DNA from 3 places in the Bradyrhizobium sp. USDA 4341 genome. Region 1 is predicted to be linked to each of the others. Evidence: riboswitches for the same ligand, from Rfam matches in the RefSeq annotation. Region 1 holds a riboswitch; each other region holds the start of a gene.

Evidence for each region. A riboswitch is a leader RNA that binds a small molecule or an ion and turns the genes downstream of it on or off. The one in region 1 is predicted to bind cobalamin.
Region 2: it holds a riboswitch for cobalamin, as region 1 does, so the genes downstream of both, metE (5-methyltetrahydropteroyltriglutamate--homocysteine S-methyltransferase) here and ACVIGB_RS36440 (TonB-dependent receptor) in region 1, are expected to answer to the same signal.
Region 3: it holds a riboswitch for cobalamin, as region 1 does, so the genes downstream of both, ACVIGB_RS34770 (TonB-dependent receptor) here and ACVIGB_RS36440 (TonB-dependent receptor) in region 1, are expected to answer to the same signal.

What each region holds. Positions count from the first base shown of each region.
Region 1 is NZ_JBSSGO010000002.1:6,406,536-6,414,676, reverse strand. Features, by position in the region: gene ACVIGB_RS36445 (PepSY domain-containing protein) at 1-1,289, opposite strand, end outside; gene ACVIGB_RS36440 (TonB-dependent receptor) at 1,292-3,574, opposite strand; cobalamin riboswitch at 3,681-3,876, opposite strand; gene ACVIGB_RS36435 (IS110 family transposase) at 4,099-5,031, opposite strand; gene ACVIGB_RS36430 (CobW family GTP-binding protein) at 5,234-6,163, opposite strand; gene ACVIGB_RS36425 (amidohydrolase family protein) at 6,165-7,655, opposite strand; gene ACVIGB_RS36420 (hypothetical protein) at 7,810-8,141, opposite strand, start outside.
Region 2 is NZ_JBSSGO010000002.1:7,979,603-7,987,743, reverse strand. Features, by position in the region: gene hemN (oxygen-independent coproporphyrinogen III oxidase) at 1-310, shown strand, start outside; gene metE (5-methyltetrahydropteroyltriglutamate--homocysteine S-methyltransferase) at 1,030-3,375, opposite strand; cobalamin riboswitch at 3,475-3,676, opposite strand; gene ACVIGB_RS43505 (nodulate formation efficiency C protein) at 5,099-5,704, shown strand; gene ACVIGB_RS43500 (hypothetical protein) at 6,222-6,437, opposite strand; gene ACVIGB_RS43495 (thermonuclease family protein) at 7,283-8,008, shown strand; gene ACVIGB_RS43490 (carbonic anhydrase) at 8,020-8,141, shown strand, end outside.
Region 3 is NZ_JBSSGO010000002.1:6,064,977-6,073,117, reverse strand. Features, by position in the region: gene ACVIGB_RS34800 (DsrE family protein) at 1-227, shown strand, start outside; gene ACVIGB_RS34795 (IS110 family transposase) at 438-1,370, shown strand; gene ACVIGB_RS34790 (MBL fold metallo-hydrolase) at 1,641-2,681, shown strand; gene ACVIGB_RS34785 (ABC transporter substrate-binding protein) at 2,845-3,675, opposite strand; gene ACVIGB_RS34780 (ABC transporter ATP-binding protein) at 3,681-4,454, opposite strand; gene ACVIGB_RS34775 (FecCD family ABC transporter permease) at 4,451-5,494, opposite strand; cobalamin riboswitch at 5,607-5,804, shown strand; gene ACVIGB_RS34770 (TonB-dependent receptor) at 5,932-8,141, shown strand, end outside.

The DNA.
Region 1 (8,141 bases):
CGGCGGCTGTCGTCGCTGCGGTCGAGGATCTCGGCGGTGACCGGAGAGATGTGCAGCCAGGTGTGGGCGGGATCGTCGAAGCCGATCCGCAGCACGGGAAGCTCGCGCGCTTGGTGCAGCGTGTACCAGTAGGCGTCCGGTTCATCGAGCTGTCGCGCCGATATCATCGCAGCTCCCGGCATCGCGCGCCGGGCGGCCGCGATGATCTCATCCTGCGAGAGCGACACGGGCGCGCCGATCACGGGATTAGCGAGGCTGCGGCGGCCGCTACTGTCGTCGAGCACCATCAGCCGGCGTCCGCCGATCCAGACGAAGCGCGCCTCCACCGCCGATACCTGCGGCGGCGACTGCAAGCGAGCGACGATATCGGGTGCATCATGGCTGCTGTAGCCGACCGCGATCTCGCGCGTGAGGCCACGGCCGGAGAAGGCGCCGCCGGGATTGAGCGACAACCAGCCGCTGAACATCCAGGTGAAGACGAAGATGCCGCCGACGAGGCCGGCGACGTGATGCCAGGCCATCCAGCCGCGATAGGGCGAGACGGCGCCATCAGCGTAACGGCGCGTCAGCCGCAGGCGCAGAATGCCGATCCAGAAGCCGGTGACCGCGACGACGAGGCAGATGCCCGAGATCCACAGCACCACGTCCCGCCACAACGGGCCGTCCTTGCGCAGCACGGTCGGATAGATCCAGTGCGGGATCGAGCCGAGCCAGTTCCAGACGCGCTCTCGCCGCGTGGTGTCGAGCGCGATCTCGCCGCTGCGCGACGAGACATAAAGTTCGGTGCCATCGGCGTCGCCGAGGCCGATCAGATAGAGCGGCCGCAACGGATCGAAGCGCGCGGTGACCGACCATTGATCGCGCGTTACCGTATCGAGCAGTTGCGGCTGCACGGCACGCGGGTGATGCCGGGCGACGGCAAGCGCCTGATCCGGCGTGATCCGTTCGATCACGCGGCCATCGATCGCCGAGACGGTGACGGCGCCCCCCTTCCAAGGGGTCACGCGATAGACCGGAACGTCGTCCAGCATCGAGAGCCGGAGATCGCGCGGATAATGCTCCGCACCTGCGATCGCCATCGCGCGATCAGGAGCGACCTGCACCTTGTTCCAGAGAATGACGGGGAGCGCGGAGAGGCGCTCGCTGTCGGTGAGGCGCGGAAACGCCACGTACATCATGACGAGGCCGGAGATGAACCACATCGCGAAGAACAGACACGTCGCAATGCCGATCCAGCGATGGACGACATAGAGCCATCGCCGCGCTCGCCGGATCAGAGCGTTGCGCATGGTCAGAACTTCACGTTGACGGACAATTCGGCGGTGCGCGGCATGCCGAGCAGCCACTGCCCCGTCCCGTTCGAGGTCACCGCGTAGACCTTGTCGAACAGATTGTAGACCCGGAACGCGACCGTGGTGCGGTCATCCGGCTTCCACCTGATGCCGCCATTGACCACATTGTAGCCCGGCCGCAGCTGGGTGTTGGCGAGATCGGAGTACATCGCGCCGACGATCTGGACGCCGCCATAGACCGACCAGTTCGGCGCGAAGTCCCAGGTCAGCCAGACGTTCGAGACCTGCTGCGGAACGTTGACCGGAACATTGCCGTTGTAGCTGACGACTTTGCCGCCGACCACCTGGCTGTTGTTGTCGTATCGGGCACGCAGCAGCGCAAGATTGGCGTCGACGCGCCAGCCGTCGTTCAGCGCGAGCCCGATCGTTCCTTCGACCCCGCGGGATGATTGCTGGCCGATCTGCAGTGCCAGGCCGGCGGTCGGATTGCTGGGATCGGGAATGGTCAGGCCGGTCTTGACGATCTCGTACCCTGCCAGCGTCCACTCGCCGCGGCCGCCCCAGAACGACTGCTTGACGCCGATTTCGGTCTGCTTGCCGGTCGCGAGCTGGAAGGTTTTCTGCGAGGTCGACAGCGAGATCAGGTTGCTGACCGGATCGACGCCGACCGCATACTGACCGTAGAACGCGAGGTTCTTGATCGGCTCGTACACCAACCCGGTTCGCCAGCTGGTGCCCGACAGCGTGGTTTCAAAACTGTTCGCCGGCGTCTTGTAGTCGGTGCGATCGACCTCAGGACGATCGTACCGGACGCCGGTGACGAGCGACAATTGATCGGTCAGCGACAGGCGATCTTCGGCGAACAGCGCGTATTGATTGACGATCGCGTTGAAGCCCGGCGTCGTCGCCGTGGTCGTCGCGAAGAACGATCCGGGATCGAACACGTAAGGATTGATCGACGACGCGCCGCCATAGGGCGAATTGTTGGTGTGGGTGAAGTCGATCCGGTTGACGTCGAACCCGGCGACGAACTGGTTCGCGAGCCCGAGGACGTGACCGCTGAAGGTCGCATCCATCCGGTTGCCGAGCTGCTTCTGGTCGTGGAAGATCTCGATGTAGCTGGAGCGGTCGATCAGCTGGGTCTTCGGGTTCCAGGTGTAGTTTTCGATATCGCGCCAGTGCCGCTCGCTGGTCAGATAATACAGCGTGTTGTTGATCTTGATGCCGTCGGCGACGTCCCACTCGGTCTTGAATTGGGTCCAGCTGTCCTGATATCGGATCGCGCTGTCCAATGCGTTGTAGTTCTTGAAGCGCAGCGCGTCCTGGATCGAGCCGCTGATCAGCGGCGTGCCGAAATAGCGCGACGGGCTGCGGTCGCCGTAATCCTCGGACAGTGTGAAGGCGAGATTGTCCGATGCCTGCACGCGCACGGCGGCGGAGACCACTGCATTCGAGGTCTTGTCGCGATCGACCCAGCCGTCCGACATGTTGCCGGTGGCGTTGATACGGTAGGACACATTGGGATTGATCGGACCGGTGCTGTCGACCGACAGCCGCCGCGTCAGATTGCTGTCGAGCGAGACCTCGGCCTCATTATAGGGCGTGCCCTGCGGCTTTTTCGGAACGACGTTGATGACGCCGCCAATCGCGCCCTCGCCGTACAGCACCGAGGCCGGACCGCGCAGCACTTCAACCCGTTGCGTCGACCAGGTGTCGTAGGGGAACGTCAGGGTGCCGGAGCCGATATAGAAGCGCGTGCCGTCGTATAGCGTCATCACCGAGTTGCTGCCGGCAAAGCCGCGGGTGCTGAACGACAGGCCGCCATTGCCGGGCGCCGGCGTTGCGATGAACCCGGCCGCGTTCTGGGTGACGGCATCGACCACATTATGCTGGCCGCGTTCGGCAATGGTTTGCGACGTGATGATCTCGACGCTGGCCGGCGTCTGCAGCGGCGTCAGGTTGAGACGACTGCCGGTGCCTCCCTGCGTGGTGGCGTTGAGCGTCGGCGATGCCGATCCCGATGCACCTGACGCCGCGGCGCGCGGCGCGCCAGCGGTTGCCGCCGCCGTTGCAGGTCTGGCGCGCGGCCGCGACGACGTCGCCGAGTTGCGGCTTCGCGCCGCGGGCTTGGGCTTTGTGGATGTCGAGGGTGCGACCTCGATCGGATCGAGCGTCGTGGGTGGAGATGTTTGTGCCGAACCTTCAGCCGGCAGCAGCAGCGATGACAGGGAGCAAACGAGACCGAGGCGCCATTTGCGCGCAGCGGGAGAGGACGGAGACATGAAAGGACTCGCGGTAACGTGGCACGTCACCGCGAACGCGGACTGGCGCATTGCCGCAAAGGCAGTGCTCCGATCCCACCAGGACGCCCCCGCCCGATGTGCTCGCGTGTGACCACGACTGACGGCAGGTCTCCTGGCTCACGGGTCATCGCCTGTCGACGCCTTCCCGGGCGGAGTGGCCCAGTGGCAAATTGACGAAAGGCTCGCCGTTTACAGTTGCGGGGACAGCTGCGGCATTGGGGTTACCCTCGCACCGCATTCCCTTTTGATCCCCGAAGGGAACCGTCGGCAGAAACGATAGGTGGTGCGGGATGGGCTGTCAATTCGATGCGATTGTCGCACACATGCTTTGCGGGATGATGCTGCTGCGATGACACACAGCCCAGCGACATCTACTGCTGACACGGAGAGGTAACCCGTCATCCTGAGGAGCGCGGAACGCGCGTCTCGAGGGATGCACGGCCCGGCTGGTGGCCGTGACCCATCGAGACGCGCTTCGCGCTCCTCAGCGACTGTGTTCTTCGTCAAGCGGGTTGCCATAGTTTTTGGTCCCTGAGCATGGCGTTGAGGATGGTGAGGACTTTGCGAGCGACGGCGATGAGGGCGACCATCTTCGGCTTTCCGGCTGCCAACAGGCGTCGATAGAAGACCTTGAGTTGGGGGTGATATCGGCTTGCCGAGAGGGCGGCCATGTAGAGGCCGGCGCGCAGTGCAGCTCGCCCGCCGCCGATCATGCTCTTGCCCTTCCAGCGGCCGGACTGGCGGGTGAACGGAGCAAGGCCGGCGAGGCTTGCGATCTGGCGCCGATTGAGGGTGCCGAGTTCAGGCACCTCGGCCAGGAACGTGCGGGCAAGCGTGTTGCTCACCCCCGGAAAGCTGACCAGCAGTTCCTCCTTGGCCCGCCAGATCGGCGAACCGCGCACCAGCGTGTCGATGTCGTTGTCGATCTCCAGCAGTTCTTTCTCGAGGACCTTGATGTGGCGGGCAAGGCTCTTGCGAACGCGCACATTCTCGGCCCGCTTCTCGCGCTGTCGCTCGGCAACGATCATCTCGATGATCTGCCGCCGGCGGCTGACAAGTTCGGCCAGAAGCCGGGCTTCCTGATCCGGCATCGCACGCGGCGTTGGCTTCACCGCCTCGACAAACCGCGCGATGATCGCCGCATCGATCGGATCGGTCTTGGCGCGCTGGCCAACCGCCTGCGCGAAGTGCCGGATCTGGGCCGGATTGACCACCACCAGCGGCAACTGGGCGCCGGCCAGCGCCGCGGCGACAATGGTCTCGAAGCCGCCTGTCGCTTCCACCGCTACCAGCGTCGGCGAGCAAGTCTGAAGACGGGCAACAAGTTCTTCCAGGCCTTTGCCGTCACGCGCCACGGCAAAGGCTTCCCCGCTCGGATGCAAATGCACATCCAGCCGGTCTTTCGATACATCAATGCCAACATAGATCGCGTCCATCTGCACCCATCCTTGCGCAACCGGGCTCGCCAGGCGGCCCTCGCGACTGTTCGGGTTCAATGGAACAACGGACGGGGCGCCGCGCTGAGGCACGGGCTTCAAAGCCCTGGGGTGAAGCGGTCTTCCGTCCGTTACCGCACCGGACACTCTATTCGATCCAGCGCCTCCTGACTTACAAGGGTGACGGGAAACTAGCTTCGCATCACTCGGCTTCGACACAGGCTTCCATGATCGCATCGATCTCGGCCCGCGACAGAGCGCCCATCTCGGCGATGAACACGATTCGCGTGCGCGGCACGCCGGGCGCCGGCACGCCGCCCGCGGCCAGTGTCGCGCGTCCGCCGGCGAGTTGAAACACCGTCAGCCGGCCGGGCTGCTCCACCGTCTCGAACAATCCTTTCGCCCGCGCCAGCTTCGGCGCCAGTCTACCGATCGCCTGCTGCAAGCGCGGCAACCGCACCGGCCGTTCCGAGGTCCAGCTCAGCGTTTCGAACCGGTCGGATGTCGGCCGGCGCGGCGCGGTCTCGCGCGGCGCCGGCAAATGATCGAGGTCCGCGGGAAACAGCAACGCGGCCGGCACCTCGCCATGCAGCGCATCGACGACCACGGCCGCCGGACGCACTGCCCGCACCGCATCGCGGATCGCGGCGCACGCGGCTGCATCGGCCAGATCGACCTTGCTCAGCGCCACCACATCCGCCGCCCGCAGCTGCGAGCGCAGCAGCGCATCGTTCACCATCGCCGTAGGCTGGGTCGCGTCGACCACGCACAGCACGGTCTCCAGCGGCGCTTCCTTCCAGATCACGGGATCCATCAGGTTGCGGACGATGTCGGCGGGATCGGCGATCCCGCTGGTCTCGATCACGATGAATTCGGGACGCGGATCACGCCGCAGCAAGGTTGCGAGCGTGCGCAGCAGATCGCCCTCCAGCGTGCAACATATGCAGCCATTGCTCAGGCTGACCACGCCGTCGCTGGCGCCGGCGATCAACTCCGCGTCGATGTTGATCGCGCCGAAATCATTGACCACGGCGGCGATGCGGCGGCCTTGCGCATGCGCCAGCAGATGGTTCACGACCGTGGTCTTGCCCGCCCCGAGAAAACCCGCGACCAGCAGGATCGGGACCGCCACATCAGCCCCCAGTGACGGGCCGGCGCACCGGCCGGCCGGGCCGTGCCGCGACATCGAGCACGCCATCATTGATCAGCGGCTGGCCGCTGACCACGAGATGCCGCACACCTTCCGCCGGGCGGTTCATCGCGGAGAAGGTCGCGCGATCGCTGATCGTCTCGAAGTCGAACACCACGACGTCAGCGTCCGCGCCCGCCTGCAGCCTGCCCTTGGCGCGCATCGCCGGCGTGCTCGCCGACAGGATCTCGGCCGGGATCAGCGCACATTTGCGGATACCCTCGAGCAGCGACACCTTCCTGCGCTCGCGCACCCATTCGCGGATGAAGCGGGTGAAGCAGCCGGCCGAACGCGGATGCGAGGTGGCATCGTCAGGCAGCGGCCAGGCGTCGCCGGTGTAGGGGCGGCCGTCCGACAGCGTCCACGGCATCGCGTCGGACGCGATCGCACCGCCCGGATACAGCACCGCCATGTCGAGCAGATCGCGATGATGCGCGTTGTTCTCGATATCGAGCACATGCCACAGCACCAGCGTCGAGGGTTCCGCCGCCTGCGCCGCCAGCAGCTCCTCACGGCTGCCGAAGCGGTGACCGTCGGTCACGCGCTGCACCGAGTCATAGCCGAGGCCGTTGCGCTCCTCGAATTTGGGATCGCTGAAGAAGGTCGCCGCCAGCACGGTCGAGCCGGTGCCGTACGGATAGGCCTCCACCGTGATCGGCAGGCCCTGCGCCTGCGCTTTCGCGATCAGCGCGACACAGCGCTCGATATCCGTCTTGCTCGACGAGTTGAAGTGACAGATGTGCATGTGCGCGCCGGTGGCGCCGGCATAGCCGATCAGGCGGATATAGGCCTCGGCCGCGCTCTCGGGATCGATGCGTGACATGTAGGCGACATGGGTGAAGGTCGGCACCGCATGATCAGCGGCGAGCTGGCACACCGCAGTCAATTCCTGCACGCCGGCGCCGGGCGCATAGGCGTTGAGAATGCCGATGCCGATGCCGCCCTCATTCAGTCCGTTGGCAAGGCGCGCGAGGATGCCGCCGACCTCGCCCTCGGTCGCCACGTTCTCGATCCAGCGGCGATCGCGCATCGCTGCGCCGAATGATTCCAGCGAGCTTTCCGCATTCGAGCCGGTCATCGCGCCGATCCGCGCGAACGCCCAGTTGGCCGCGGCGCCGTAGTTCAGCACCCGCCCCTTCTCGGCCTGGCGCTTGTACCAGGATGCCACCGGCAGCACGCCGGCCTCGAGGTCGAGCGATGTCGTCACCCCGTCGAAGGCTTGCATGCGATCGGCCGGAATGGTCTGGCCATGCGCGTGCAGGTCGATGAAGCCGGGCGCCACCACGAGGCCGGTGGCGTCGATCTGCCGCTCGGCGCCGCCAAGGCCGGTGCCGACCGCGGCGATCTTGCCGTCGACGACGGCGACGTCGCCGATCGCGTCCATCCCGCTGGCCGGATCCACCACCCGGCCGCCGCTGATCACCAAACCACCCATCTCGCCACTCCCCGCATTGTCCGAAACCGACCGGTCTCTTTTCGAGCACAGAGAAGCGCATCGCACTCATCGCAGCAACCCGGCAAGGGGTCGTGGCGACATGTTCTGGCGGAATATCCGCCGCGCCGTGATGGCGATTGCAGAGAGCCCCTCCCTACGTTCCGGTTGCACGCCGCAACGGCAGGCCCCGCCAGAGATCTGTGCCGGGCTTCATGCGGCTCGCCACGAGTTTGGGCGGCGTGCGGTCCTTGGCGATCGCCGCTTCGACCGCGCGCTTGAGCCTGACATCGTCGATCTGTGCCAGAAATCGCCGGATGACGGCATCCTGATCCACGCCCCAACCGGAGATCGCCGCGCACAGCTCCGCGGTCGTCCTGCGGAAGAAGTGGAAGGCGTCATCGGCCGCGCCGCCCAGCCGGTCGACCTCGCCGGCCACACCGAGCGCGTGCATCCGATCGTCGTCGTCGAGCGTCACCGCGAAGCGCA
Region 2 (8,141 bases), 1.6 Mb from region 1:
GGATCGGCTCGCGACGGCGAAGGGCTATTTACTGACCGATGATGATCGCTACCGGGCGGAGATCATCGAACGAATTATGTGCGACATGACAATCGATCTCTCCGAGACGTCTCGCCGTCACGGCAGGGATCCGGATTCGGCCGTTGTCGATCATTCCCGGCTTGACAGCCTTATCGCAGATGGCGCCGTCGTGGTTGACAACGGCCGGCTTTCCGTAGCCGACGGCGCCCGGTTCCTGGTCCGGTGCGTCGCCTCAGCGTTCGACGCTCACCTTGCTCGGTGCGGGGCTACGCACAGCCCGGCGGTCTGATCGTGTGAACGGCGGGCTTACCACTCCAGCGATCCCGCACTTCGGTCACCAGTGAACTGGCTTATGCGGGTTCGGACCGCCCCCGTGATCGTGGAACGTCCGATTTGTCCGCCACTTTCACGGTCGCGCGTCGATCCGCTCATGCATTCCAAACAGAGTTCCAAACCTTCGTCATTGAGTGGAGCCGGTCAGCGACTGCCTGCGCAGTGATCAACAAGAAGCCACTCACGCATTGGCTGCTTGAGTAATTTTTGCGGTCGCGTTTGCTCGTATGGTCGCGCCGATCGAGCGGCAGGAAACCGCGTTAATTGCACTTCGCCTCGGTCGGTACCAAGACGGCCGGGCGTCGCCACCCGCAGTCTTTGCTCGGCTCGGCAAACCCTTGTGAAGGTGCTCATCGCAGGCACACCTTGGTTTAGTCTTCCGATACTCGACTACATCGGTAGCATACCACAGCATGATTGAGCTATGCTGAGCCGTGCTTTAACTCGGGTTCAGATTTACGGCGAATGTCCTCGCCGGCAATCGGACCATCGGCTGTCCTCCCTCCGCCGATGGAAGTTGGCGATGTTCAGCGTCGCTCCTCTCAGACTTAACTTTCGCCCGGCCTGCTAAGCGCGGCCGGGCTTTTTTCCGTCGTGCAAGCTCGGTCGAGATGATCCAGAGCGCAACGCTTTATGAGCGGATCAGCGCCCTGGAGGAGAGCGCCAAGCGCAGGATCAACGACTTGGCCGATCAGATGCCGCGCGCAGTTGCCGGGCGGCGGCGACCATGTTGATCAGCGCCGGGCGAACCTCCTCCCATTTGCGCGTCTTCAGACCACAGTCCGGATTGACCCAGAGCTGCGAATCCTGCAACCGCTGCCGAGCCAAGGCCATCAGCTCCTTCATTTCGCCTACCTCGGGAATGCGCGGAGAATGGATGTCGTACACGCCCGGCCCGATCTGATTGGGATATTTGTAGTTCCTGAACGCATCGAGCAGTTCCATCTTCGAACGCGACGTCTCGATCGAGATGACATCCGCATCCATTGCAGCAATGGCGTCGATGATGTCATTGAACTCAGAATAGCACATATGAGTATGAATCTGGGTTTGATCTGCAACGCCTGATGAGCAAATGCGGAAGCTGTCGACAGCCCATTGAAGGTAGGCCGCCCACTCCGATCGGCGCAACGGCAATCCTTCGCGCAGGGCAGCTTCGTCGATCTGGATCATGCTCGCACCGGCTATCTCGAGATCGCGGACTTCGTCGCGTATCGCCAGTGCGATCTGCCGGCAGACCTCGCCTCTTGGAATATCATCGCGAACAAACGACCAGTTCAAGATCGTTACTGGCCCGGTCAACATCGCCTTCACCGGCTTGCTGGTCAGTGATTGCGCGTAGAGCCACCAATCCACAGTGATCGGTTTTGGCCGCAAAACATCTCCGAATAGGATCGGTGGCCTGACACAACGCGAGCCATAGGATTGCACCCAACCATTTCTGGTGAATGCGAAGCCGGCGAGTTTCTCGCCGAAGTACTGCACCATGTCATTGCGCTCAAACTCGCCGTGCACGAGCACGTCCAGACCAATGTCCTCCTGCCAACGCAGAGCGCGCGCAGTCTCCTCCTTGAGGAATTTGTCGTACTGCTCGTCGCTCATGGCGCCTCGCGAATGTGCCGCGCGGGCATTCCGGACCTCTGGGGTTTGCGGGAAGGATCCGATCGTCGTGGTGGGAAAGGCCGGTAGTCTAAAGCGCTTGCGTTGGATCTCGGCTCGACGGACAAATGGGCTGGCGCGCCGGCACATGGCCTCGTCGATCGCTCGCATCCGCACCGCAAGATTGGCATCACGGATCTTTGGTGAAGTCCGGCGGCCGGTCACCGCCGACTGCGATTCAGCAAGACTTTGAGCAACATTCTGATCACCCGCGAGTGCCCGCGCCAGGATCGCAAGCTCACGCATCTTCTGTACCGAAAAGGCAAGCCAACTCTTGAGATCGGATGCAAGTCCGGTCTCGAGTTCAACATCGACGGGCACATGCAGCAGCGAGCAGGACGGAGCGATCTGAACACGATCCCTGCCTAGCTTCGCAATGGCGGGATCCAGTTGCTGGCGGAGCGCCGACAGGTTCGACCGCCAAACATTTCGTCCGTCGACGACGCCGAGGGACATGACGAGATCACTTCGCCGGGCAGCAATGATCCGGTCCAACAGGTTCGGTGCGCGAACCAAATCCACGTGCAGTCCGGCAACGGGCATGTTCAAAGCTGTGTCCAGATTGTCGCCGAGATCGCCGAAATAGCTCGCGACCATGATCTTGACGTTTGGTACTTCCCTGGCGAGCCGATCATAGACGTGCAGCAAAGATCTTCGCGTCCCCTCCTCCAGATCCAGGACCAGGCAGGGCTCGTCGCATTGAACCCAGTTTGCTCCCCTTTTGCCTAGTTCTTGCAGAACCTCGATGTAGACCGGTATTAGCTCATCCAGGAGTGACAGCGGCTGGAACGCAGGATCCGCACTCTTGCCAAGCTTCAAGAATGTGACCGGCCCGATCAGGACAGGGCGCGTCTGGAACCCCAGGGCCTTGGCTTCCTCATACTCCTCGATAGGCTTGCGAGAAGATAGGCGGAACGTCTGTCCCCGATGAAATTCAGGAACCATGTAGTGGTAGTTGGTGTCGAACCACTTGGTCATCTCCTGTGCGGGCGCGCCAAATCCGCCCGATCCGTGGCTGCAACTGGTATTCTGGCGATCGCATTGTGAACCGCGTGCCATGTCGAAGTACGTCTTGAGCGAAACCGACTCGATTTCCGACGCGTAGACTTCCGGGATGGCACCAACCATGACAGAGGTGTCGAGCACTTGGTCGTACAACGAAAAATCGTTGGACGGAATGACGGTGACACCGAGGGATTTTTGGCGGGCCCAGTTCGCAGCACGCAGGCCAGCTGCGTCCTCGAGCAATTGCTGTTCGCTGATTGCGCCGGCCCAGTAACTTTCAAGCGCGCGTTTGAGCTCGCGTCTTGGACCGATCCGAGGCGTTCCAAGCGTGGCAACCGGAAGGGAGAGAAGAGACATAGCGCTAACCCCGTAGTTGGGGGCAAAGGCCTTGGCGGACGCAAGCAGGATCGCCCGAGCGGCGGCGGCTTGGCGCACCACCGGGACACCCCGCCCGTGGACGTATATGTGGTCGAGGCAGGTCTCCTGGCTTGCGGGTCATCGCTGCTGTCCGGCCTTCCCGAAGCCGCACGGGCTTCAGTGACTTTGTTGGACAGCGGCTCGTCGCTTACAGTTGCGGGGGCAGCGCCGGCATGTTCACCGGCTTCCCTCTTAGCTCCGAATCCAGCGGGACCGGAGAACCTCTACGATTTGGAATATCGGCAAGAGGCCTCTTCCGTCAACCTCTCAGATGACTCTCTCACGTCAATGCTGCCATCATCAGTGATTCAAATGACCATTTAACGTCGAAAGTTGACCACGGTTGGAAGCCTCTCCAATAGAAGCACTCTCCAATAGAAGCACTCTCCAATGTATGTGGCGAAAGAATTGTCGAAGGCGCAAGTCACGGCGCTTCGAGTGGCATTTCGGTCTCTCGGCAGTCAAGAACCGCGCCAGGGACAAAACACCTGCGAAAACTCCATCGGGCATACCGGGCGCGCATATTTATCTGCGAACCAACCAATCCTGGTAGGCGATTTGCGGTCTCTGATGCCGATAATACTCGGGCATGCATATCGATTCACCTCTACGAACACCGGGATGCCCGCAATGACAATGGCTGTTCGGAGCACCGTCGGCGTCCTTGCTGTCACCGCCTTTGCGGTCGGCCCGTTCGGGTGGCCTGGTAAGAGCGTTCATGAATCAATCCGTCAGACAGATGCTCTCGAGAATGTTGAGTAACTCGAGAGGAAGCTAGCGTGACTTGATCGTTTCTCGCTTGCCGGCTGTCGCGACTGGAAACGGCTCATCCAACCATGAATGCGGAGCCGAGGCAGCTGGATTGAGCAGACTGCAACATCGTGCGCGTAGGTAGAAACCTGCGCACCATATCATCCGCCTGCCTGAGAACGCGCTTCCGACGATTCCACACGCCCGGCGGTGACGAGCGATTTCTGCTTATCATCAATTACGGCCGATAGCGATCGCAGGCGTTCGGGTGACAACACCGGACCAGACGGTTCAACAGCTCTCCAAAGCGCTTCCCGATTTCTCATCCGTAAATCGGCAGCGGCCTTCGCTTGGGCCTCGAAGATCGGCACGACAAAAGCTGAACAAGCCCGAGCCGATCGGCTGAATGGAAACATAGAAACGAGCGTCGGTCGGAAAGCCGACAAACACTGCACGAATCTGGCGCGATTTGCCGGCCATTTCCTGGCACGAAGGATGCAAGCTCAAGGGTGCCCAGACTTCTCCCCCTGGGCAGGTCCAGCACGGCAAATTGGGGTTGTAGCTGGCCCACTGAAGTTAGCGGCGCGTGGCTCGAGGGGACAGACAGCGCCTGCTCGCGCGGGACATCGGCAGGTGCCCGCGTCACGTTGCCGCTAACTTCTTCCAATCGAGGATAGCATCGAGGGCTGCCGCTTTGACGTGAGGATGAAAAACCGATGGTCCGGCCGTTATGAAGAGAATGTCTGCAAGAGGCGTGCTTTGTCTCTGTCAATCGCTAGTTTTCCTTGCTGGGCTGGTTGCGACGGGCAACACTGCGCGAGCCGGCGAAAGCGCGCTCGTCGAACGAGTCAAGTCAACCTGGCGAGCGCGAGACGGTGAGACAATCGAGCAGATTGTCTCCAAAGTTTCGAAAGTGGCGCAATTCGTCCCTCGAAACTGGGGAATCGCCGAAGGCATCGACCACACTGAGTATGTTTACCTTTGCTGGACCAGGCATCAGGATAACGGATCAGACGAACATTACGTTATTACATGGAAGGTCGGGACCGACGGAAAGATTGAAGTTGCGTCTCCCTATGCAAAGCCTATCGAATTCGGCTGGCGCGCCCTGGCGCTTTCACTCATCGCCAGTGAAGTCACCGACGGCGAAAAAGACGCAAACCTTCGTTTTCTGCATGATCCGGTCAATTTCAACTTTGTCACGACCGCGCAAGGCAAGCTCGGCGATCTGCTCCGACGCGGCCGCTGTCACATCGTCGAACCTGTAGTCGTGGATTACGTTGAGGCGGCGAATGACAAGCCGACCGAGAAAGCGGACCGGTGGCGCGTTCTGCTGTTGGTGAACTGCAACATACCAGGCCCCCGCCACTTCACCCAAAATGGGGTCATCACCTTCGACAAGCGCGAGGGACACGATTGGGAGCCGCAATCTTTCCTTGCCAAGAGGATTGCGACTCTTCCTCCGGGGTCCTGGTTCCATCACATAGATCAAAATGAACGGTCACCTAGATCAAAATGAACGGGACGCTTGGAAGGGGTGCGAAGGGCCTCGACAACTGATCAGGATGGTAGCGCTACTCTTGAGCGCTGAGGCCTCGGCCGCACAGCAAGATCCATCCGCCGGAAAATTTACGCGTCCCAGTTATGCCAATAGGAGGCGGGCTCTCTCCGGCCCGCAAGCCGCAATGGGGACAGCCAGGCATCAGGATGCCTCTTGCCCCAACAGTAGTCGCGGCGGAACTGGTGCAAAAAGATACATCCGCGCTCTCGCCAGCGCGCCGCGTGTTATCCTTCACGGATCAGGCGAGGAGATGCTGAGGCCAGGCCCGATCCGGCGAGCGCGCAGCGCATCGCGCGACCAACAAGAACCCGGGGGACCGAGTGCAGCGACGAGACCGGTTTAAGAGGACCCCCGGGGAACGGGGCAGTGATAGCGACGCCGGCATCCTCGATGGCGGCGGGACCCCTTCCCGAGTGCCCCCGGCGAGGAGTTCCGCAGCCTTGCTGCGAGGATCGAAGATCGAATTGAGCCTAATCTAAACTTCCTCGCGGGCATTCGTCTGCGTGTCATAGATCTTGATTTGAAGCGTGGGAAAACGCTTCTTTAGTTCTGCTCCACCAGCCCGGGCGCCGTCCCTGGTTGCGAATTCGGCTTTGAGTCGGCCGTCCACTTCAAGCGCGTAAGAAGAGACCAGCAATTCAGGAGTGGCTATCACCATTTCAGTCCCATTGTCAGCGAGGCGGTTGAACATGATGACTAGCGTGAGTCGCCTAAGCCCTGCCAGAGCTAACTGCCGCAATGCCCTGAGTGCCGACACTTGCTGTGGATTGATTCATCGCTCTGAAATGGCATGAAGATCGCCACTCGCAACAATGCGGGGACGCCTCAGCACCGCAAGCCCGCAAAGCCGGCTGTCATTCCGCACGGTCGCGATTCTGCCGAGCTTTGTGCTTTCTTCATTCATCGAAGGCCAGCTAGGCGTTGTGGAAGTCATTTCGCGCGCAGCGTTTCGGGGCGGATAAGGTCGCGGATACGGGCCACCGTGTGAGTGAAGCATGGTGGCCTTGTACCGTAGGACCAAGCGGGGAGGCCGATCTCTTTTGAGCAGTCACTCTTATCGTGCCTTGTCCAGACTTCCGCTTTTCTCACCATGATGAACCGCGCACAGTCCTGTCGAACGATAGCAATCAAAAGAGGCTTAGCAACGCCGCCTCTTCCGCTCGGCGGCGAAGGCGACCACCCGCCCCGCTTCTTCCGAGCCTTTAGAGGTATGGCGTGCCAAGCGCCGTATTCCTGGTCGCGAGTCGAGGGCTGAAATATGCGGGATCTCTTCCTCAGGTCCAGAGCGGGAGACACGTCCGGGAGAAGGGAAGTGAGCTGGAGATGCCAGAAGCACATCGAAAAATGCTCCCAAAGAAATCTCTTGAATCTCACCCAACGTCAGGTCGTAGGCTGAAATATATGCAAGCTTCCACAAAAGCATCGTCCAACGATGCAGACCAGATGACGTATCTGTGCAGTCAAGCAGTCGGCTGTGACGACACCGGATCGCTGCGATTTTGTGAGTCGATGAACCAAGAGCGAAAGGATATTAGGATGAAGTACCGCGTAATGATGGCAGCATTGCTCGCTATCATCGCGTCTCCTGTTTGCGCGGCGAAACTGAGCGGTGCTCCCCAAATCCTCGATGCCAATACAATAGAGATCGAGCAAACGCGAATTCGGCTCTCGGGTATCGAGGCCCCCGAGACTGATCAGATTTGCCTGGATGCTCATGGCCGGAAATGGGCCTGCGGGGTAGCGGCTCGCGACGCCCTTATCGACTACTCGAAAGGACGAATATGGGATTGTCAGACCGCAGGAGTAGACAAGTACGGCAGGTCTCTCGGCAGTTGCTTCATCGATGGCCAGGACGTGAACGCCTGGATGATAAGCTCCGGTTGGGCACTGTCATCCAAGCCATCCGCCCATGTTTACGTCATCAATGAGGTGGCGGCGAGCAATGCCTTTGCCGGCCTGTGGTCGGGGGCATTCATCGCCCCCTGGGACTGGCGCCGCCGCAACAAGAGCACGATCATTGTCGGCGTGAGCTCGGTGCCGAACGAGGCCCAGGAACTCCTGCTCGGATCCGCTCTGCTATCTGACCCACCCTCGCCCGACTGCCTGATAAAGGGCACCGTCGACCGTAACGGCGAGCGCACGTATCACTCTCCTGGGCAACTCAGCTACGGACAAATCGACATGACGAAGAAACCGGCTGAACGCTGGTTCTGCAGCGAAAACGAGGCCGAAGCCATCGGGTGGCATAGATCCGCGCGATAGAGGTCCTCCCCATGCATGCAAACCACTCACAGGGCACTCCCTATCCGACCGAGGTCGCGCCTTCGCGCCGCTCGCTGTTGCTGTTCGCTATTTCGGCATTTGTCGTGCCGTTTGCCGGCAACATTGTCGACGC
Region 3 (8,141 bases), 340 kb from region 1:
ACATGCTGCGCAGCGATACCTCGCCGGTGCAGGACCGCATCAGGCGGCTCAAGGATTTCGTGTTCCCGGGCAAGATCCAGTTCTCCGCCTGCAACAACACCAGGCAGGGCATGGAGAAGGCCGAGGGCCACGCGATCTCCGTCGTCCCCGACGCCACCATCGTACCGTCAGGTGTGGTCCATCTGATGGAGCTGCAGGAGCAGGGCTGGAGTTACGTTAGGCCGTAAAGCTCAAGACCGTGAAGCTCAACCCGTCACCCTTGTAAGTCAGGAGGCGCTGGATCGAATAGAGTGTCCGGTGCGGTAACGGACGGGAGACCGCTTCACCCCAGGGCTTTGAAGCCCGTGCCTCAGCGCGGCGCCCCGTCCGTTGTTCCATTGAACCCGAACAGTCGCGAGGGCCGCCTGGCGAGCCCGGTTGCGCAAGGATGGGTGCAGATGGACGCGATCTATGTTGGCATTGATGTATCGAAAGACCGGCTGGATGTGCATTTGCATCCGAGCGGGGAAGCCTTTGCCGTGGCGCGTGACGGCAAAGGCCTGGAAGAACTTGTTGCCCGTCTTCAGACTTGCTCGCCGACGCTGGTAGCGGTGGAAGCGACAGGCGGCTTCGAGACCATTGTCGCCGCGGCGCTGGCCGGCGCCCAGTTGCCGCTGGTGGTGGTCAATCCGGCCCAGATCCGGCACTTCGCGCAGGCGGTTGGCCAGCGCGCCAAGACCGATCCGATCGATGCGGCGATCATCGCGCGGTTTGTCGAGGCGGTGAAGCCAACGCCGCGTGCGATGCCGGATCAGGAAGCCCGGCTTCTGGCCGAACTTGTCAGCCGCCGGCGGCAGATCATCGAGATGATCGTTGCCGAGCGACAGCGCGAGAAGCGGGCCGAGAATGTGCGCGTTCGCAAGAGCCTTGCCCGCCACATCAAGGTCCTCGAGAAAGAACTGCTGGAGATCGACAACGACATCGACACGCTGGTGCGCGGTTCGCCGATCTGGCGGGCCAAGGAGGAACTGCTGGTCAGCTTTCCGGGGGTGAGCAACACGCTTGCCCGCACGTTCCTGGCCGAGGTGCCTGAACTCGGCACCCTCAATCGGCGCCAGATCGCAAGCCTCGCCGGCCTTGCTCCGTTCACCCGCCAGTCCGGCCGCTGGAAGGGCAAGAGCATGATCGGCGGCGGGCGAGCTGCACTGCGCGCCGGCCTCTACATGGCCGCCCTCTCGGCAAGCCGATATCACCCCCAACTCAAGGTCTTCTATCGACGCCTGTTGGCAGCCGGAAAGCCGAAGATGGTCGCCCTCATCGCCGTCGCTCGCAAAGTCCTCACCATCCTCAACGCCATGCTCAGGGACCAAAAACTATGGCAACCCGCTTGACGAAGAACACAGTCGCTGAGGAGCGCGCCCTTGCGCGCGTCTCGAAGGGTGAACGGCCGCGACGTCTCCGCGCGCTTTTTCCTCTTGTCAAAAGTCCCGGCCGTCCACCCTTCGAGACGCCGCTTCGCGGCTCCTCCAGCGACAACGGCAAAGCCGTTGCGCGGGGGTGACGGTGACGGATTGGCTCAGGGGATAGATTTGCTTTGAATCGACCCTATCTATGGAATAATATCCTCTTCACGACTCGACCCGGAGAACAGGTAAGCCGTCATGATCTTTCGCCAGCTCTTCGACAGCGTGTCCGGCACCTACAGCTATCTGCTCGCGAGCCGCGCCGGCGGCGAGGCGCTGATCCTCGATCCGGTGCTGGAGAAGGCCGACCGCTACTGCAAGCTGCTGCAGGAGCTCGACCTCCGGCTGGTCAAGGCGGTCGATACGCATCTGCACGCCGATCACGTTACCGGCCTCGGCGAGCTGCGGGACCGCACCCAGTGCATCACCATCATGGGCGAGCAGAGCAAGGCCGACGTGGTGTCGATGCGCGTCTCCGACGGCGACAGAGTGACGATCGAGGGCCTCTGCCTCGAGGCGCTGTACACGCCGGGCCACACCGACGATTCCTACAGCTATCTGATGGGCGACCGCGTCTTCACCGGCGACACGCTCTTGATCCGCGGCACCGGCCGCACCGATTTCCAGAACGGCAGCGCGCGGGCGCAGTATGATTCGATCTTCAACCGCCTGCTCAAGCTGCCCGAGGAAACCCTGGTGTTCCCCGCGCATGACTACAAGGGCGACACCGTCTCCACCATCGGCGAGGAGAAGCGTTACAATCCGCGGCTGCAGGTGAAATCGATCGACGACTATGTCGAGCTGATGAACAACCTCAATTTGCCGAACCCAAAGCTGATGGACGTCGTGCTGCCCGCCAACATGCATGTCGGCCTGCACCAGGACGAGTTGGCCAAGGAAGGCCTCTCCCTTAGCGCGCGCGACGCCATCGCGAGCCTCGGCCGACCCGATATCCTGCTGGTGGATTTGCGCGAGAGCGGCGAACGGGACAAGCACGGCATGCTTCCCGGCGCGCTGCACGCGCCCTATCCCGGGATTTGCGCCACGTTGCAGCCCGGTGGCATGCTGCGCGAAGTCGCGGCCGCGACCGGCCGCCGCGTCGTGTTCTTCTGCGCCTTCGGCGAACGTTCCGCGATGGCGGTAGCCGCCGCGAAGAAGGCGGGATTGGCGAACACCGCCCATATCGAAGGCGGCATCGATGCGTGGAAGAAGGCCGGCGGGCCGGTGGTGATGGGGTAACCCGTTAGCCGCGCACAATTTCTAGCACCGTCACCCTGAGGTGCGAGCGAAGCGAGCCTCGAAGGGCGACGGCCCCGCTCCCTCCGCGAACGCCCGGAAGCATCCGGGCCGTGCATCCTTCGAGACGCGCTACGCGCTCCTCAGGATGACGGATGACGAGGGATCACCGCGTCACCCGCTTGAGTTCCGCCGTCAACCGATCCAGCGCGTCCGCCAGCATCACGCCGCCGCAGACCGTCAGCCGCTCCGGCAGCACGATCCGCTTGCTCTCCGGGTAGAAGCGTTCCAGCGCCGGATGCAGCAGGAAGGCGCGGCCCTCATCCTCGGCGCGATCGCCGGCCTCCGACACCAGGATGAAATCCGGCCTCAGTTTTACAATTGCCTCCAGCGAGGCAAATCCGCCCGCGCTGAAGCCGAGCTCTCCGGCCGCGTTGGTCAGGCCAGTTGCCGCGAGCAGCGAGCTGATCAGGCTGCTGCGACCTGAGACAAAGCCGCGCCGCTCCACCGGCAGCACCCGATAGTGATGACCATCAGCCACCGCCCGCGCACGCGCGATCGCCGCATCGAGGCGCGCGATCTCGGCCCGCGCACGATCCGGATGCTGTACCACGTCGCCCATCGCGCGGATCTGGTCCCTCACCTCGTCCAGCGAGCGCGGCACCGTGAATTCGACGAGGTGCAATCCGTTGGCCTTCAGGAGATCGCGGGTCGCGCGCTTGTCGAACAGGCTGACCACAACGAGGTCGGGCTTGAGCAGCAGCACATCCTCGGCCTCGCCGGACAGAAGCGGATAGTTTCGCGCCTGCTCGGCCGCCCAGGATTGCCAGGCATCACGCGAAAAGCGGCTGAGGCCGAGGATCTGGTCCGGATCGGCCAGCGATAGCACGAGCTGGTCACTGCACACATTCATCGAGACGATGCGCGGTCCGGCGGCGGACGCGGCAGCGCACGAGATCAGCCATGCCGCTGCGGCCACCGCTGCGAGACGCTGCATCCTCATCACACGTCCGCCCATGGCACGATGACGGCCTCGCGCTGAAATTCGGCGCGGTAGGCACTGACCCGAAACACGCTGGCCAGCACGCTCTCGGACAGCGCTTCAGCGGGCGCACCTTGCGCCGCCAGCCGCCCGTCCGACAGCACCAGCACGTGATCGGCAAAGCGCGCGGCGAGCCCGAGATCGTGGGTCACCACGATGACCAGCACGCCGGTGTCGGCGACGTTGCGCAGCTTCTGCATCACGTCGATCTGGTGGCGCGGATCGAGCGAGGCGGTCGGCTCGTCGGCGAGGATCACCGGCGCTTCCACCGCCAGCACGCGGGCCAGCGCGACGCGGCTGCGTTCGCCGCCGGACAGCTCAGTGACGCGGCGGTCGCTGAATTCAGTGACGTCGACCGCCTGCATCGCGCGCAGCACCGCCTCCATATCCTTTTGCGACAACCGCGCCGGATCGGTCGCGCCATGCGGATAGCGGCCGAGCGCGACGATATCGCGCGCCGGCAGCGGCCAATGCACCATGTGCCCCTGCGGCAAATAGGCGAAGCGCTTCGCGCGCTCGCGCAGCGCAAGCGCGGCCAGCGCGTCGCCGCCGATCCTGATCTCACCGTCGGATGGAATCAGCCCGGCCAGCGCGCGCAGCAGCGTGGTCTTGCCGGCGCCGTTCGGGCCGACCAGCGCGACCAGATGGCCCGCTTCCAGTGACAGCGAAACATCGTGCAGCACCTTGCGGCTGCCGAGCGAGGCATTGAGCGCGGTGGCCGACAGCAGCGTCATGCTACGCCTCCGCCCAGCGCACGGCGTTCGCGCATGATCAGATAGAGGAAGAACGGCACGCCGATGATCGAGGTCAGCACGCCGACCTTGATATCCGACGTCGAGGGGATGATGCGCACCGCGATATCGGCGGCGAGCAGCAATGCCGAACCGGTGAGCGCGCTCGGCACCAGCAGCCGCGCCGGATCGTGACCGATCAGGGGGCGCATCAGATGCGGTGCGACGAGACCGATGAAGCCGATCGTACCTGTGACGGCGACCGCGCCGCCGACGCCGAGCGCAACGCCCGCGATCACGAGCAGCCTTAGCCGCCCGACATCGACGCCGAGGCTCTGCGCCGCCTCTTCACCCAGCGTCAACGCGCGGAACGCGCTCGCCTGGCTGAGCAGGACGGCCGCGCCCGCGATGATGAAGGGCAGCGCAAGCGCCACGTGCTGGAAGCTGCGGTCCTCCAGCGAGCCGAGCAGCCAGAATGCGATCTCCAGCACCACGAACGGATTGGCGGAGAGATTCATCACCAGCGCCGTCGCAGCCCCGGCAAAGCTCGAGATCGCGAGCCCGGCGAGGATCAGGATCAGCAGCCCGGCATTGCGGCCGGCGATTGCGAGCAACGCGAATACCGAGCCGAACGCGGCGATGATCGCGACCACCGGCAGCGCGTAGGAGCGCACATCGGCGAGGCCCAGCGCGATCACCAGCACCGCGCCGAATGCCGCCGATTGCGGCGCGCCGAACAGCGACGGCGAGGCCAGCGGATTGCGCAGCAGGCCCTGCAGCGATGCACCCGATAGCCCGAGAATACCGCCGATCGCGAATGCCAGAATGGTGCGCGGCAGCCGGATCTCGCGCACGATCACCTGCGCCACGTCGCTGCCGCCGCCGAACAGCGCCTCGATCACCGCAAGCGGCGACAGCCGCACCGGCCCGATGCCGAGCGAGAGCACGAGCAGCAGGACCACGAGCGCGAGCAGCGCCGCGGTGGCGCCCCACCGGCGCCGCGCCGCGACCTCGGCCGCCAAGGCAAAATCCTGCACGCTCATTGGATCCATGCTCTTACAGCGATCGCCGTGGCAGACAAGCGACACTCGACAGAAACCGTGGCCACCTGGCGGCCGCCCGACCTCCGCCGGATTGACTTTGCTGCCCAGCCGAACCCTAGATGAACATGACGGTTCTTTCATGAGATGAAAAGGGAATGCGGTGCGGGGAAACTTCCCCAACGCCGCGGCTGCCCCCGCAACTGTATGCGGTGAATCCTTCGTCACAGGCCACTGGGAATCTCGGTCCTGGGAAGGCGACGAAGGGTAACGACCCGCGAGCCAGGAGACCTGCCGTCAGCCGTGGTCACACGCGAAGATGCCGGTCGGGGAGTACAGGCATGAGCTTCACTTGAGGCTGCAAGCAGCTGAGCCTGCGAGCACGATGGTGAGACTGGTTGGCGGTGACGTGCCACTGACGTTACCGAGGTCTCACTTAGATGTTCTTCATCCTTTCCCATCGGCGGCGCCGCGCGCTTCTGCTCGCGTCGACGATGATCGCGTCGACAATCGTTCTCTCAACCGCACGGGCGCAGCAGGCGCCCTCTCCCAATCAGCTGCCGGCCATCGAAATCACCAAGCCGGGCGACCAGAATTTTACGCGCGCCAAGCCGGCCGCTGACGAAGCGCCGGCCCCGCGCCGCCCGGCGCCGGGCACCACGCAAGGCAACAATGTGGGCAGCGGAGCAGGATCGAACACGACAGGGACCGGACCGGCCACCGGAACGGGCGGCACAGGTGGCGGCGGCCGCCAGTTCGCCGGCATTGTCGGCTCTTCCTCGACCGTGATCACCGCCGACGACATCGCGCATTCGCCGGTGCAGTCGCTGCCCGAGATTCTCGCGCAGGTGCCGGGCGTGCAGCTGCAATCGCTTTATGGCGGCCCGAACGGCGCCAAGACCGCGGTCGACCTGCGCGGCTTCGGCGCATTCGCCTCCGACAACACCCTGTTCCTGCTCAACGGCCGCCGCCTCAACGACGTCGACAAGGCCGGCTTCGATCTCACCACGATCCCGCTCGATTCGATCGAACGCATCGAGATCACGCGCGGCAACAGCGGTGCGGTGCTCTATGGCGACAACGCGGTGGGCGGCGTGGTCAACATCATCACCAAGACCGGCGCCGGCGGTCCACCGGCCACGATCCGGGCCGAAGGCGGCTTCGGCTCGTTCAACACCCGCATGGCCGCGGTGTCCGCTGCGCTCAATTCCGGCCCGTGGTCGACCTCGTTCTACGGCAACGGCATCAAGTCCGACGGCTACCGCGTCAACAACGCACTCGACCAGCGCAACGCCGTCGGCAACGTCAACTACACGACATCGGATCTCACCGCCTTCCTCGCCATCACCGGCAGCGACCAGAAGCTCGGCCTGCCCGGCAGACGGCTGGTCGATCCGTCGATCGGCGTCAACGAACTGCTCAGCGATCGCCGCGGCGCGGCGACGCCGTTCGACTATGCCAACCAGCAATCCGCCAGCGTCACCGCCGGCTTCACCAAGACGCTGATGAATGGCGTCGACCTCATCGTCGACGGCGGCTGGCGGCAGCGCGAGACGCAAAGCGGCTTCTTCGGCACGGTGCCGACCATCAGCTTCGCCTCGACCCATAATGATGCCGCGCTGCAGACCTGGTCGCTCACGCCACGCCTCAGCGTCAAGAACGTCGTGCTGGGAATGCCGTCCACGATCCTGACCGGCATCGACTATTACGATTCGACGTTCCGCGAGGCACGCGGCGCCTATCAGGGCGTCGATCCCTACCACATCTACAATATCGAGCAGCAGACCGTGGCCGGGTACTGGCAGCACACGATCGGCCTGCTGCCGACCACCGATTTCTCCTACGGCGCGCGCGTCCAGAATACCAGCGTCTCGGCACGCGATCGCTACGATCCGAATGCGCCGTTTGCGTTCGACACGCAGGCGGCGCCGCTCGACAGCAACGAGACCCAATACGCGCTGCATGTCGGCGCCGAACATCGCTTCACCGAGACCTTCTCGGTGTTCGGCCGCGCCGCGCGCGCATTCCGCACGCCCGACGTCGACGAACGCGTCGCATCGGGTCCGTCATTCGACCCGCTGACCTTCGCCCCGATCCCGCAGAACTTCCAGCTCAAGACCCAGACGTCGCAGGACGTCGAGGGCGGCTTCCGCGTCAGGACCAATCGCTTTCAGGTCCAGACCAGCGTCTATCTGATGGATCTCGAGAACGAGATACATTTCAACCCGGTGCTGTTCTACAACGTCAATCTCGACCCCACCCGCCGCTACGGCTCAGAGACCAGCGCCTCGCTCAAGGTCAGCGACACCGTGACGTTGCGCGGCGGCATGGCGATCACCCGTGCCGTCTTCCGCGAAGGCATGTGGGCCGGCAACGACGTGCCGCTGGTGTCGCGCTACACCGGCAATCTCGGCGTGACCTGGAATATCTGGCAGAACTATCTGGTGTTCGACGCCACGGTGCGGGCCTGGAGCTCGCGCATCATGGACAACGACCAGGCCAACACCCAGAGCCGGATTCCCGGCAACGCCACCGCCGATCTCAAGCTCAGCGGGCAGGTCGACCGCTTCTTCTGGTCGCTCAGCGTGAACAATCTGTTCAACGCGCTCTACTATGACTACGCCATCGCTAGCTCGTTCACGGCCGGCCG